3 regions of the Trinickia sp. EG282A genome follow, and region 2 is predicted to be linked to each of the others. Evidence: predicted binding sites of a transcription regulator. Region 2 holds the regulator's gene; each other region holds the start of a gene.
What was found. The regulator LexA, encoded in region 2, represses DNA repair genes until DNA is damaged. The targets are predictions, from matches to a motif close to ACTGTATNNNNATACAGT.
Positions count from the first base shown of each region.

Region 1: recA (recombinase RecA) is a predicted target of LexA. The motif match lies at 1,687-1,704, and genes of this name have one in related genera.
Region 3: imuA (translesion DNA synthesis-associated protein ImuA) is a predicted target of LexA. The motif match lies at 1,618-1,635, and genes of this name have one in related genera.

Region 1 is NZ_JBFRCC010000002.1:896,930-900,202, forward strand. It holds gene AB4Y31_RS11995 (sensor histidine kinase N-terminal domain-containing protein) at 1-786, opposite strand, end outside; gene AB4Y31_RS12000 (response regulator) at 794-1,543, opposite strand; gene recA (recombinase RecA) at 1,794-2,867, shown strand; partial or broken gene recX (recombination regulator RecX) at 2,892-3,273, shown strand, end outside.
Region 2 is NZ_JBFRCC010000003.1:163,806-167,078, reverse strand. It holds gene AB4Y31_RS15180 (DUF2939 domain-containing protein) at 1-427, opposite strand, end outside; gene AB4Y31_RS15175 (hypothetical protein) at 565-903, opposite strand; gene lexA (transcriptional repressor LexA) at 922-1,569, opposite strand; gene AB4Y31_RS15165 (sulfate ABC transporter substrate-binding protein) at 1,793-2,833, shown strand; gene cysT (sulfate ABC transporter permease subunit CysT) at 2,860-3,273, shown strand, end outside.
Region 3 is NZ_JBFRCC010000006.1:4,387-7,659, reverse strand. It holds gene AB4Y31_RS26520 (DNA polymerase Y family protein) at 1-955, opposite strand, end outside; gene imuA (translesion DNA synthesis-associated protein ImuA) at 885-1,592, opposite strand; gene AB4Y31_RS26510 (DUF3564 family protein) at 2,130-2,495, shown strand; gene AB4Y31_RS26505 (alpha-ketoglutarate-dependent dioxygenase AlkB) at 2,810-3,273, opposite strand, start outside.

The DNA.
Region 1 (3,273 bases), on a different contig from region 2:
CAGCGCCGTCAGCGGTGCGAGCCCTCGCGAAAGGCCGAACCAGACGAGCACGATCGCGAGCGGCAAGATTACGAACTGCGGCAGGATCACGCCTTTGATGATGTCGTTGGCGAGCGCGCTGCGCTTGTCGAGCGTCTCGCCGACCTGGACGAGCACGCTTTGCCCGCCCGGCGCGGTGGGAACCTCGACGGTCGTATAGGCAACACGAATGTCATCGCCATGGAGTTGCGCATCGCGAAACTCGACGATACCCGGGTGCGGACGATCGTCATCGGCCGGCGACGGCATGTCGGGCACGCCGGCGACAAGCTCGCCGCGCGCGCCCAGCACTTGATAGAACACCTTGTCGGGGTTGTCGCCCGAGAGAAAGTCACGCGCGGCATCGGGCAGCGACAGCTCGGCCACGCCATTCACGGGATGGATCTGACGCGCGAGCACATAGACGTCGGTTTCGAGCGCACGGTCGAACGGGCCGTTCGCGAGTGTCTTGGCGACGAGATAGGTCACCGCGATGCTCATCGGCCACAGCAGCAGCAGCGGCGCGAGCATCCAGTCGAGAATTTCGCCGAAGAGCGAGCGCGGGCGCCCCGGCTCCGGGGCATCGGCTTCGTCGGCCGGCAGGAACGGATCGTCTCGGCCGCCGTGGCTCGTTGCAGCGCGGGCGGGGGCGGTCGAGGAAGACGGCGTGGGAGACGACGCGATAGCGGGCGCAGCTTTGCGTATCGGGTCGGACGGCCCCACCGGCCGCGGCGTGCCGCCGTCCTCCGAGGAAACGGGCGAGGCCACGGTTTGCCTACTTCGCGGGCGGGGGCGCGATCGCCGCAGCGCTGACATCGGCCGTCGAACTCGGCCCCGGCCCCGGCCCCGGGCCGGTGGCTGCGGGCTTTTCGAGGCAGTAGCCGAGCCCGCGCACAGTAATGATACGCACGCCGCTCGGCTCGATTTTCTTGCGCAGCCGATGCACGTAGACTTCGATCGCGTTGTTGCTGACTTCCTCGCCCCATTCGCAAAGATGGTCGACGAGCTGCTCTTTCGACACCAGCCGACCGATTCGCTGGAGCAGCACTTCCAGCACGCCGAGCTCGCGCGCGGAAAGCTCGACCACCTGATCGTTGACATAAGCGACGCGGCCGACCTGATCGAACGCGAGCGAGCCGTGCCGCACGACGGTCGGCCCGCCGCCCATGCCGCGCCGCGTCAGCGCCCGGACGCGGGCCTCGAGCTCGTTCAGGTGAAACGGCTTGGCCATGTAGTCGTCGGCGCCGAGGTCGAGCCCTTTCACGCGCTCGTCGACGCTGTCGGCGGCCGTGAGAATCAGCACGGGCAGGTTCGAATTGCGCGCGCGCAGCCGGCGCAGGACCTCGAGACCCGACATGCGTGGCAGGCCGAGATCGAGGATCAGGAGATCGAACGTCTGCATCGAGAGCGCCGCGTCGGCTTCGCTGCCGCCCTTCACATGATCGACGGCATAGCCCGATTGGCGGAGTGATCGGACGAGGCCGTCCGCGAGTATGCTGTCGTCTTCGGCAATGAGTATTCGCATGGTGCGCGAGAGGCGCGGGCGGGATGGCCCGATGCGCCGTTGTCTCCAATCCGGTGCTCCGCGTCCCGGCGGCTTTCCCCGTCTCGCCGTGCTGCGCTCGTTGTCGCAACGCAAATCCGCAACGCGTCGGGCTTGCAAAGAACCCTGTTTTTTTATACAGTGTCTGCGTTTCCCAGGGCTACCGCGCGACCCTTTCCTCGGCGTCGGCCGCCCGCCGAGAGACGCTGCTCATCATAGCAAAGGACGATTCATGGAAGAAAGCAAGAAAGGCTCGGCTGGACTGACTGCGGAAAAGAGCAAGGCGCTCGCCGCCGCGCTTGCGCAGATCGAGAAGCAGTTCGGCAAGGGGTCGGTCATGCGGCTCGGCGATGGCGAAGTGGCCCAGGATATTCAGGTGGTTTCGACGGGCTCGCTCGGCCTCGATATCGCACTCGGCGTGGGTGGCCTGCCGCGCGGGCGTGTGGTGGAGATCTACGGTCCGGAATCGTCGGGTAAGACCACGCTGACGCTGCAAGTCATTGCGGAAATGCAGAAGCTCGGCGGCACGGCGGCATTCATCGATGCCGAGCATGCGCTCGATATTCAATATGCGGCCAAACTCGGCGTGAATGTTTCCGATCTGCTGGTCTCGCAGCCCGATACGGGCGAGCAGGCGCTCGAGATCGCCGATGCGCTCGTGCGCTCGGGCTCGATCGACATGATCGTGATTGACTCGGTGGCGGCGCTCGTGCCGAAAGCCGAAATCGAAGGAGAAATGGGCGATGCGCTCCCCGGGCTGCAGGCACGCCTGATGTCGCAGGCGCTGCGCAAGCTCACCGGCACGATCAAGCGGACGAACTGCCTCGTCATCTTCATCAACCAGATCCGCATGAAGATCGGCGTGATGTTCGGCAATCCGGAAACGACGACGGGCGGCAACGCGCTGAAATTCTACGCGTCGGTGCGGCTCGATATTCGCCGCATCGGCTCGATCAAGAAGAATGACGAAGTGATCGGCAACGAAACGCGCGTGAAGGTCGTCAAGAACAAGGTGTCGCCGCCGTTCCGCGAAGCGATCTTCGATATCCTCTATGGCGAAGGCATCTCGCGCCAAGGGGAAATCATCGACCTCGGCGTGCAGGCGAAGATCGTCGACAAAGCAGGTGCCTGGTACAGCTACAACGGCGAACGAATCGGCCAGGGCAAGGACAATGCGCGCGAATTCCTGCGCGAGAACCCTGATATCGCCCGTGAAATCGAAAATCGCATTCGCGAATCGCTCGGCGTCAATACAATGCCAACCGCGGCGGGCGCTGGCGCAGAAGTAGCCGACGAAGAGGAGTAAGCGTCGGTGGCGGGCAAGGACCGCGATGCGGCGGGCGCAACGGTTCGCGAGCGGCCTGCTCGACCGGGGCGCTCGCTCAAAGGCCGAGCGCTAGCATATCTATCGAGGCGCGAATATAGCCGTGGCGAACTCGCTCGCAAGCTGGCGCCGTTCGCCGAAGAGCACGAATCGATCGACGCATTGATCGATTCGCTCGAGCGGGAAGGGTGGCTATCGGACGCGCGGTTCGCGGAAAGCGTCGTTCATCGCCGTGCATCTCGGATGGGCGCGAACCGGATCGTCGGCGAGTTGCGTCGCCATGACGTCGACGATGCGTTGATCGAAGCGGTCGGCGCTCAGCTGCGAGAAACGGAACTCTCGCGTGCACAAGCGGTTTGGCGCAAGAAGTACGGACAATTGCCGCAGA
Region 2 (3,273 bases):
TTGGCGGAGCGGGCGGCGAGAGCGCCTCGCTCGGCTCGCCGCGCGGCGGCATGCCGTTCAGTAGCGCTGCGACGCCTTCAGGCGTCGCATAGTTGTCGACGAGCGGACCAATCAACGCCATGCCTACGAGTGCGCCGAATGCGGCGAGCGGATGCTCGCGCTTTTGCGATTCCACGCGTCGGGACAGCAATTGCGACAACTGCTGCTTGAGGCTCGCACGCAGCGCCGGATAGTCGACGTAGCGGTCGACCGTTTCGGCATCGCGTGCATCGGCGGCTTGCTTCAAGCGGTCGAGAACGAGGTAGGGGGTGGCGTAGATGTACGCGAGGATGGCGAATACGACAATCGCCGCGATTACGATCGCGACGGCGGCGAGCGGCTTGCCGCGTGCACGATTGGGTCTGTCATTTGTCGTCACTGGGCGCATTTCCTTGAGTAAGCAGAGCGAAACCCGATGGACCGGCGATGTGGCAAAACGTTTCCCGGTCCTGGCGTCGCTCGATGACCGAATGTCCGGCTGACTCTCGAAGTCGCGCCCTTCCCCAACGAAATCGCGCGGCGGTATCAGCCGAGCCGCGCCGCGCGCATCCCTGCGCGTTCTTCGTCGATACAGCGGTCGATCATTCGGCAAACGGCGTCGATCGTGCCGACGAGAATCACGCGCGACGCGCCATGATAGACCCGTACCGGCGCCCGCTGCGCCGGTTGAGCATGTAACGCGCTGTTGAGCGAGACACGCGCGAAAGCCGGCATCGATGAGGGCCGCTCGTCGAGGGCAAGCGTGCTGTGCCGGCTCGCATCCGCTGCGGGCGCCGCTTCGAGCGGCGGACATGGCACCAGACTGCGCAAGTGGCGCAGGCGGCCGAAGCGGCGAAACGGCATGAGGCGGGCGAGGCGGTCCATGGTAATTCCCTTGGGCGTTCAGAATTCGGTGGGACGGATGAGGCCGACGGCGATGCCTTCGAGCGCGAACTCCGCGCTGCCGGCCTGGACGAAAATATTTTCGTAGTCGGGATTCTCCGCAATCAGCTCGACGCCGTTCGACCGGCGCTTGAAGCGCTTGACGGTGACGTCGTCCCCGAGGCGGGCTACGACGATCTGGCCGTCTTTCGCCTCGGTTCGCTTTTGCACGGCGAGCAGATCGCCGTCTAGGATTCCCGCGTCGCGCATCGAAAGCCCTCGCACTTTTAGCAGGTAGTCGGGCTTGCTCGAAAAGAGCGCGGGATCGCATGCGTAATGTTGCGAGATGTGCTCCTGCGCGAGGATCGGGCTGCCTGCCGCGACGCGGCCGACGAGCGGCAGCGAGAGCTGCATCAATGCCGCATGCGGGAGCGTCAGCTGCCGCGGCGCATCGTCCGACGCCAGCAGCCGAATTCCTCGCGAAGCGCCCGCCGCCAGCTCGATCACCCCTTTTCGAGCGAGTGCGCGCAGATGCTCCTCCGCCGAATTCGCCGAGCTGAAGCCGAGTGCCGCGGCGATCTCGGCTCGCGTTGGCGGGTACCCGCTCTGCTCGATCGACTGGCGGATCAAATCGAATACCTGCTGCTGTCGTGCGGTGAGTTTGGTCATGGCGACACTGTATGAATAGACAGGTGTCTGTATTTTTATACAGTATTCGGCGGAACACAAGTGGCACGTCCCCCTTTTTTGGACGACGCCTTCGCGCCGCCGCGACCTTCTTATCTGTTTTTCATATAAAGGAATTCGAAATCCTTCGTTTGGATCATAAGGGCGCGTGGCTAGACTAGCTCGTCATTCAAAATTGATGCAATGCGGCCAGGAGTCAGAAGAAATGGTGGAAAGGGGAAGCGAGTGGTCGGGCAAGCGGCGGCGCCTGCTTGGCGGCATGGTGGCCGGCGCGGCCGCGGCGATGTTGGGGTTTGCCGCCGAGGCGCAAGCGGAGACTACGCTGCTGAACGTTTCCTACGATCCCACCCGCGAGCTCTATCAGGCAGTCGACAAGGCATTCGCCGAGCAATGGAAAGCGAGCACGGGCGAGGGCGTCTCGATTCGTCAGTCCCATGGCGGCTCGGGCGCGCAGGCGCGCTCGGTCCTCGCGGGACTGCAGGCCGACGTCGTCACGCTGGCGCTCGCCTACGACATCGATGCGCTGGCGAGTAAGGGGCTCCTCGCGCGTGACTGGCAAAAGCGTCTGCCCAACAACGCGGCGCCATACACCTCGACGATCGTCTTTCTCGTGCGGCACGGCAATCCGAAGCGCATCAAGGACTGGGACGATCTCGTGAAGCCCGGCGTTTCGATTGTCACGCCGAATCCGAAAACTTCCGGCGGCGCGCGCTGGAACTACCTCGCCGCGTGGGTCTACGCGGTCAACCGTCCGGGCGGCAACGAGCAGAAGGCGAAAGACTTCGTCGCGCAGCTTTATCGCAATGCCGGCGTGCTCGATTCCGGCGCGCGCGGCGCCACGACGAGCTTCGTGCAGCGCGAGCTGGGCGACGTTCTGATCGCATGGGAGAACGAGGCATTTCTCGCGCAGAAGGAATTCGGCGCGGACAAGTTCGAGATCGTCGTTCCGTCAGTGAGCATTCTCGCGGAACCACCCGTCGCCGTCGTCGACGGGGTCGTCGATAAACGGGGGACGCGCAAAGTGGCCGAAGCCTATTTGCGCTTCCTCTACAGCGACGAGGGACAAAAGATCGCCGCGGCCAACTTCTACCGGCCGCGATCGGCGAACGTGCCTGCCGAGCTCACGGCGAAGTTTCCGAAGCTGAAGCTCTACACGGTCGACACGGCCTTCGGCGGCTGGGCCAATGCCCAGAAGGTGCATTTCGCCGACGGCGGCACGTTCGACTCGATTTATCAGCCTCACTGAAGCTCAACGACTGAAAGGCATCGACGATGTTCGCTTTTCGCAGGCCCGGCGTATTGCCCGGCTTCGGCATGACGCTAGGCATCACGCTGGCTTACCTGGGCCTGGTGGTGTTGATCCCGCTCGCGGCCGCGTTCCTGAAGGCCTCGACGCTCGACTGGACGCAGTTCGTCGCGGCCGTGGCTTCCCCGCGCGTGCTGGCCTCTTATCGGCTGACGTTCGGCGCCGGCGCGATCGCGGCCCTCGTGAACGGGGTCTTCGGCCTGCTCGTCGCCTGGGTTCTCGTGCGGTACCCGTTTCCCGGCAAGCGCCTCGTCGATGCGATCGTCGATTTGCCGTTCGCGCTGCCGACGTCCGTCGCAGGCATCGCGCTCGCCGCCATCTACGATCAGCACGGATGGATCGGCCGTTGGCTCGCGCCGCTCGGGCTGAAAGTGGCCTTC
Region 3 (3,273 bases), on a different contig from region 2:
CCAACCGCCCAAGCCGCTCCTTGAGCAGCCGGATCAAATGATCCTCTCGCCACGTCGGCTCGCCAAGGGCGATATCGAGCATCGTTGGAGGAATCGCCGTCCGGCCTCGTTCGTGCTCGAGGAAAAATGTCGCCGCCGATAGCGAGAGTTGCCGGGCGACGAGCCAGCCGCACAACTGTGCGACAAGACGGCGCGCGGCGAACAGTATGCCGTCGGCATGCTCGACGCGATCGGGTAACTCGAGACGCGCGGCAAATGTCGGCGGTGGCACCAGCCAGTCGAAAATCTCGGGAGCGATGCCGAACGCACGATCGAGCGACTCGAGCACGCTGGCGCCGCAACGACGTTGAAGGCCGGCGCGCGGCAGACGGCGCACGTCGGCAATCGTGTCGCAACCAAGCCCGATGAACCAGTCGGCGAATGGCTGCAACTCAGGCACCATGATGAACGGCAGTGCGGAAAGCGCCCGTTCCAGCGAGCGCATTTTCAGAAAACGCCGCCTGCCCTGCTGAGCAAGCAGCCATGCGCTTTGCCCCGTGGGCGCGGCGCTCACGCGCGCACTGAGCCCCAGATCGCCGAGGACGCCGCGCACTTGCCGGCACAACCGCAAGATACCGCCGAAAAGCCGCAGACTCGCGCTCACGTCGAGCACGATCGTCGCATCCCGGGTCATGCCGACTTCCGGCGAGAACCGCATCAATGCCGTTGCGACTTCGTGCTGCGCCGATGCTTCCTTCATCATATCGCGCTCGTAGAGTTCGGCGCCGGGTGCGAGCGTCAGCACGCCGCCGCGCCGCATCCCGGAACGCACGCCCGCCGCGCGCGCCGCATCGTCAGCGACGGCGACTTTCTCCTTCTCGAACACGACCGCACCCGATGCCGGCTCAGGCCACCACTTCGGCCGGAACACTTCCAATTCGAGCCGGTGCAGCTTGACGGCGAGAAATACGCGCATGACGGCTGAACAAAATGGGACTGGGTTGCAGAGGAATCGATACGGGCTCGGCACGCGTCGGTCCTCGTCGTTTCACGATTTCGACGCTGATGCCCTCCCCTTGCGGCCGTACCGCCAGCCGCAGCAGAGCCGGTGAAGCGCCTTCGGCGGTCGTAAGCGGCCTCATCATGACGAACAATGTCTCGGACGACTGGGCCGCGAGATGCAGCCGCCGTAAGGAGGCCGTCGGCACGTGCGACGCCCAGAGCAAAAGCGCCCCACAAGTGCCCGCTCGCAATATCTGCTCGGCCGACCAGAGCGCGTCCGCCGTTTTCGGCGCGCGCACTTGAAACAGCTGTTCGAGCGGCACGCCCAGATAAGCGAATGCAGGTGCATTGACGAGATGGGGCGGCTGCACGAGCGCAAGCGGGCGCTTGGCAAGCGCGATGAGCGCCGGACGCAAAAGCCTCATCTCGCCCACTCCCGGCTGCTGGATCAGCAAATCCACGAGCGCCCCGAGCGGCCAACCGCCGCCGGGCAACTCGGCCGAAAGCGCGGCGTAGCCCGTATCGATCGTGCGCATACCGCCCCGAGCCAGCTGGGAAGCGCGCCAAAGGGACGGATGCACGTCCTCAGGATGAATGATCGCGACAGACATCGGGGGATAGGTGAAGTATGATAAACCTGTATGCATATACAGTATCCTACACGCTTTCGCGGCGATCCGAACAGTCACTTTTTAGCTGCCTCGGAGAGGAGACCCTGTGCAACGCCAGCGGCTCATTGCAGGGATAGCCAAGTACATTGGCCGTCCATCCATGAATCGTTAGCTCTACTAATGAAATTGATGACGCGAACTTCGCTCAGCGTCCCTCCTCGCTTCACTCCATTTTTTACTTCGGACTCCTAATTACTATCCGCGTTCTTCAAGCCTAGCCGGTCCTTCCGGCTGCTGCGTCAAAGAGCCGCATCGCACGGGAAATGAGAACGCGCATGATCAGCAATGCGACACCCAACCAGGTACGAGCAGGCCACGAGGGAACACCCTAGGCACCAGATAGTGGCATCCGCGGTGGAAGTTGCCTAAAGTGGTATCTCTCACCTTGCAATCAGCGGACCGCATAAAAGCAGGCAAGGCGAACACAAACAGCAGAGCGAGGAGTCCAGCAGTACCATCCCTCTGGAGCGAAATTCAATGAGACTCACGATTCTGATAAACGGCCCCGATCCTACCGTCAATCACGATTACGCCGTGTTGTGGCTCGATACAGAAGAACATGTCTGGTCAAGAGAATCCCACGACGGGATCGACCTCCCCGCTTGGGGGGACGTCCGTGACGAAAATGGCGTCATCAAACTTTTCCCGCATAGCGTGGATACTCCGGTATGCACATTGAGCGGCCTGCGTGTCGACCGTGATCGAGGAGTGGCTGCCGCGCAAGGCGCTGCCGAATGGTCGTGCACAAGCAAGCATTCGCCGATGGGCGGGCTATGGCGGCTGCAAGCCGTCGAGAGGAAAACGACTCGGCCCGAAAACAGCGTATTTCCGTTTCAGCGTTGAAGCGTTCGGGTTGGGTCGCCGACGAGGCAGCCTTGCCCCGTCGACGCGCCGAAGGCGGAAATCTTTTTACGGTTCGTTACGAAACGCCCCACGGCGCGTTGCGATTGGTATAGTCGGCCTTGGCTATCTCGAGGCCAACCCTCTTAGGCCCGCTCGACACTGCGTCGGCGGGCCGCTTTCTTTTGTAGCGCGGCAACCGCGCGAACAGCCCTTCATCCTCGCGCTCGTTATGCGCATAAACTTCTTATAATTTTTCTAAGAAATTCGCGCTGCCGCGGGCGAACGGCGCGGAACGGGCCGGCCGACTCGATCGCTCAGCGCGGCGTGACGAATCGGAACGTCAAATTGATCCTTTCGCCGACGAGACCCGGCGCCTTCGGCACTCTGTGCCGCCACTCCGCCTGCGTGCGCCCGCGCATGACGAGAAGACTGCCGCTCGTCAGCTGGAAACTGCGCATCGCCCCTGTTGCGTTATGTCGCAGATCGAACCGGCGCGCCGCACCGAGACTGACTGAAGCAATGACCGGCTCTTCCCCGAGCTCCGGCTCTCGATCGGCGTGCCAGCCCATGCTGTCGTCTCCGCTCCGGTATCGGTTCAGGAGCACACTGTTGAAGATCGCGGACGTTACCGCCTCAGCCGCGGCTTTCAGCTCGAGCACGGTCGGCGTCCACTCGAGCGGCTCATTGCGAATGCCCGAATAGACGTAAACGGCGCCCGGATCGCCCTGCCAGCCTGTCAGGCGCGGCAAACGCTTGATGCCGCCAGGCGTGCCGATCG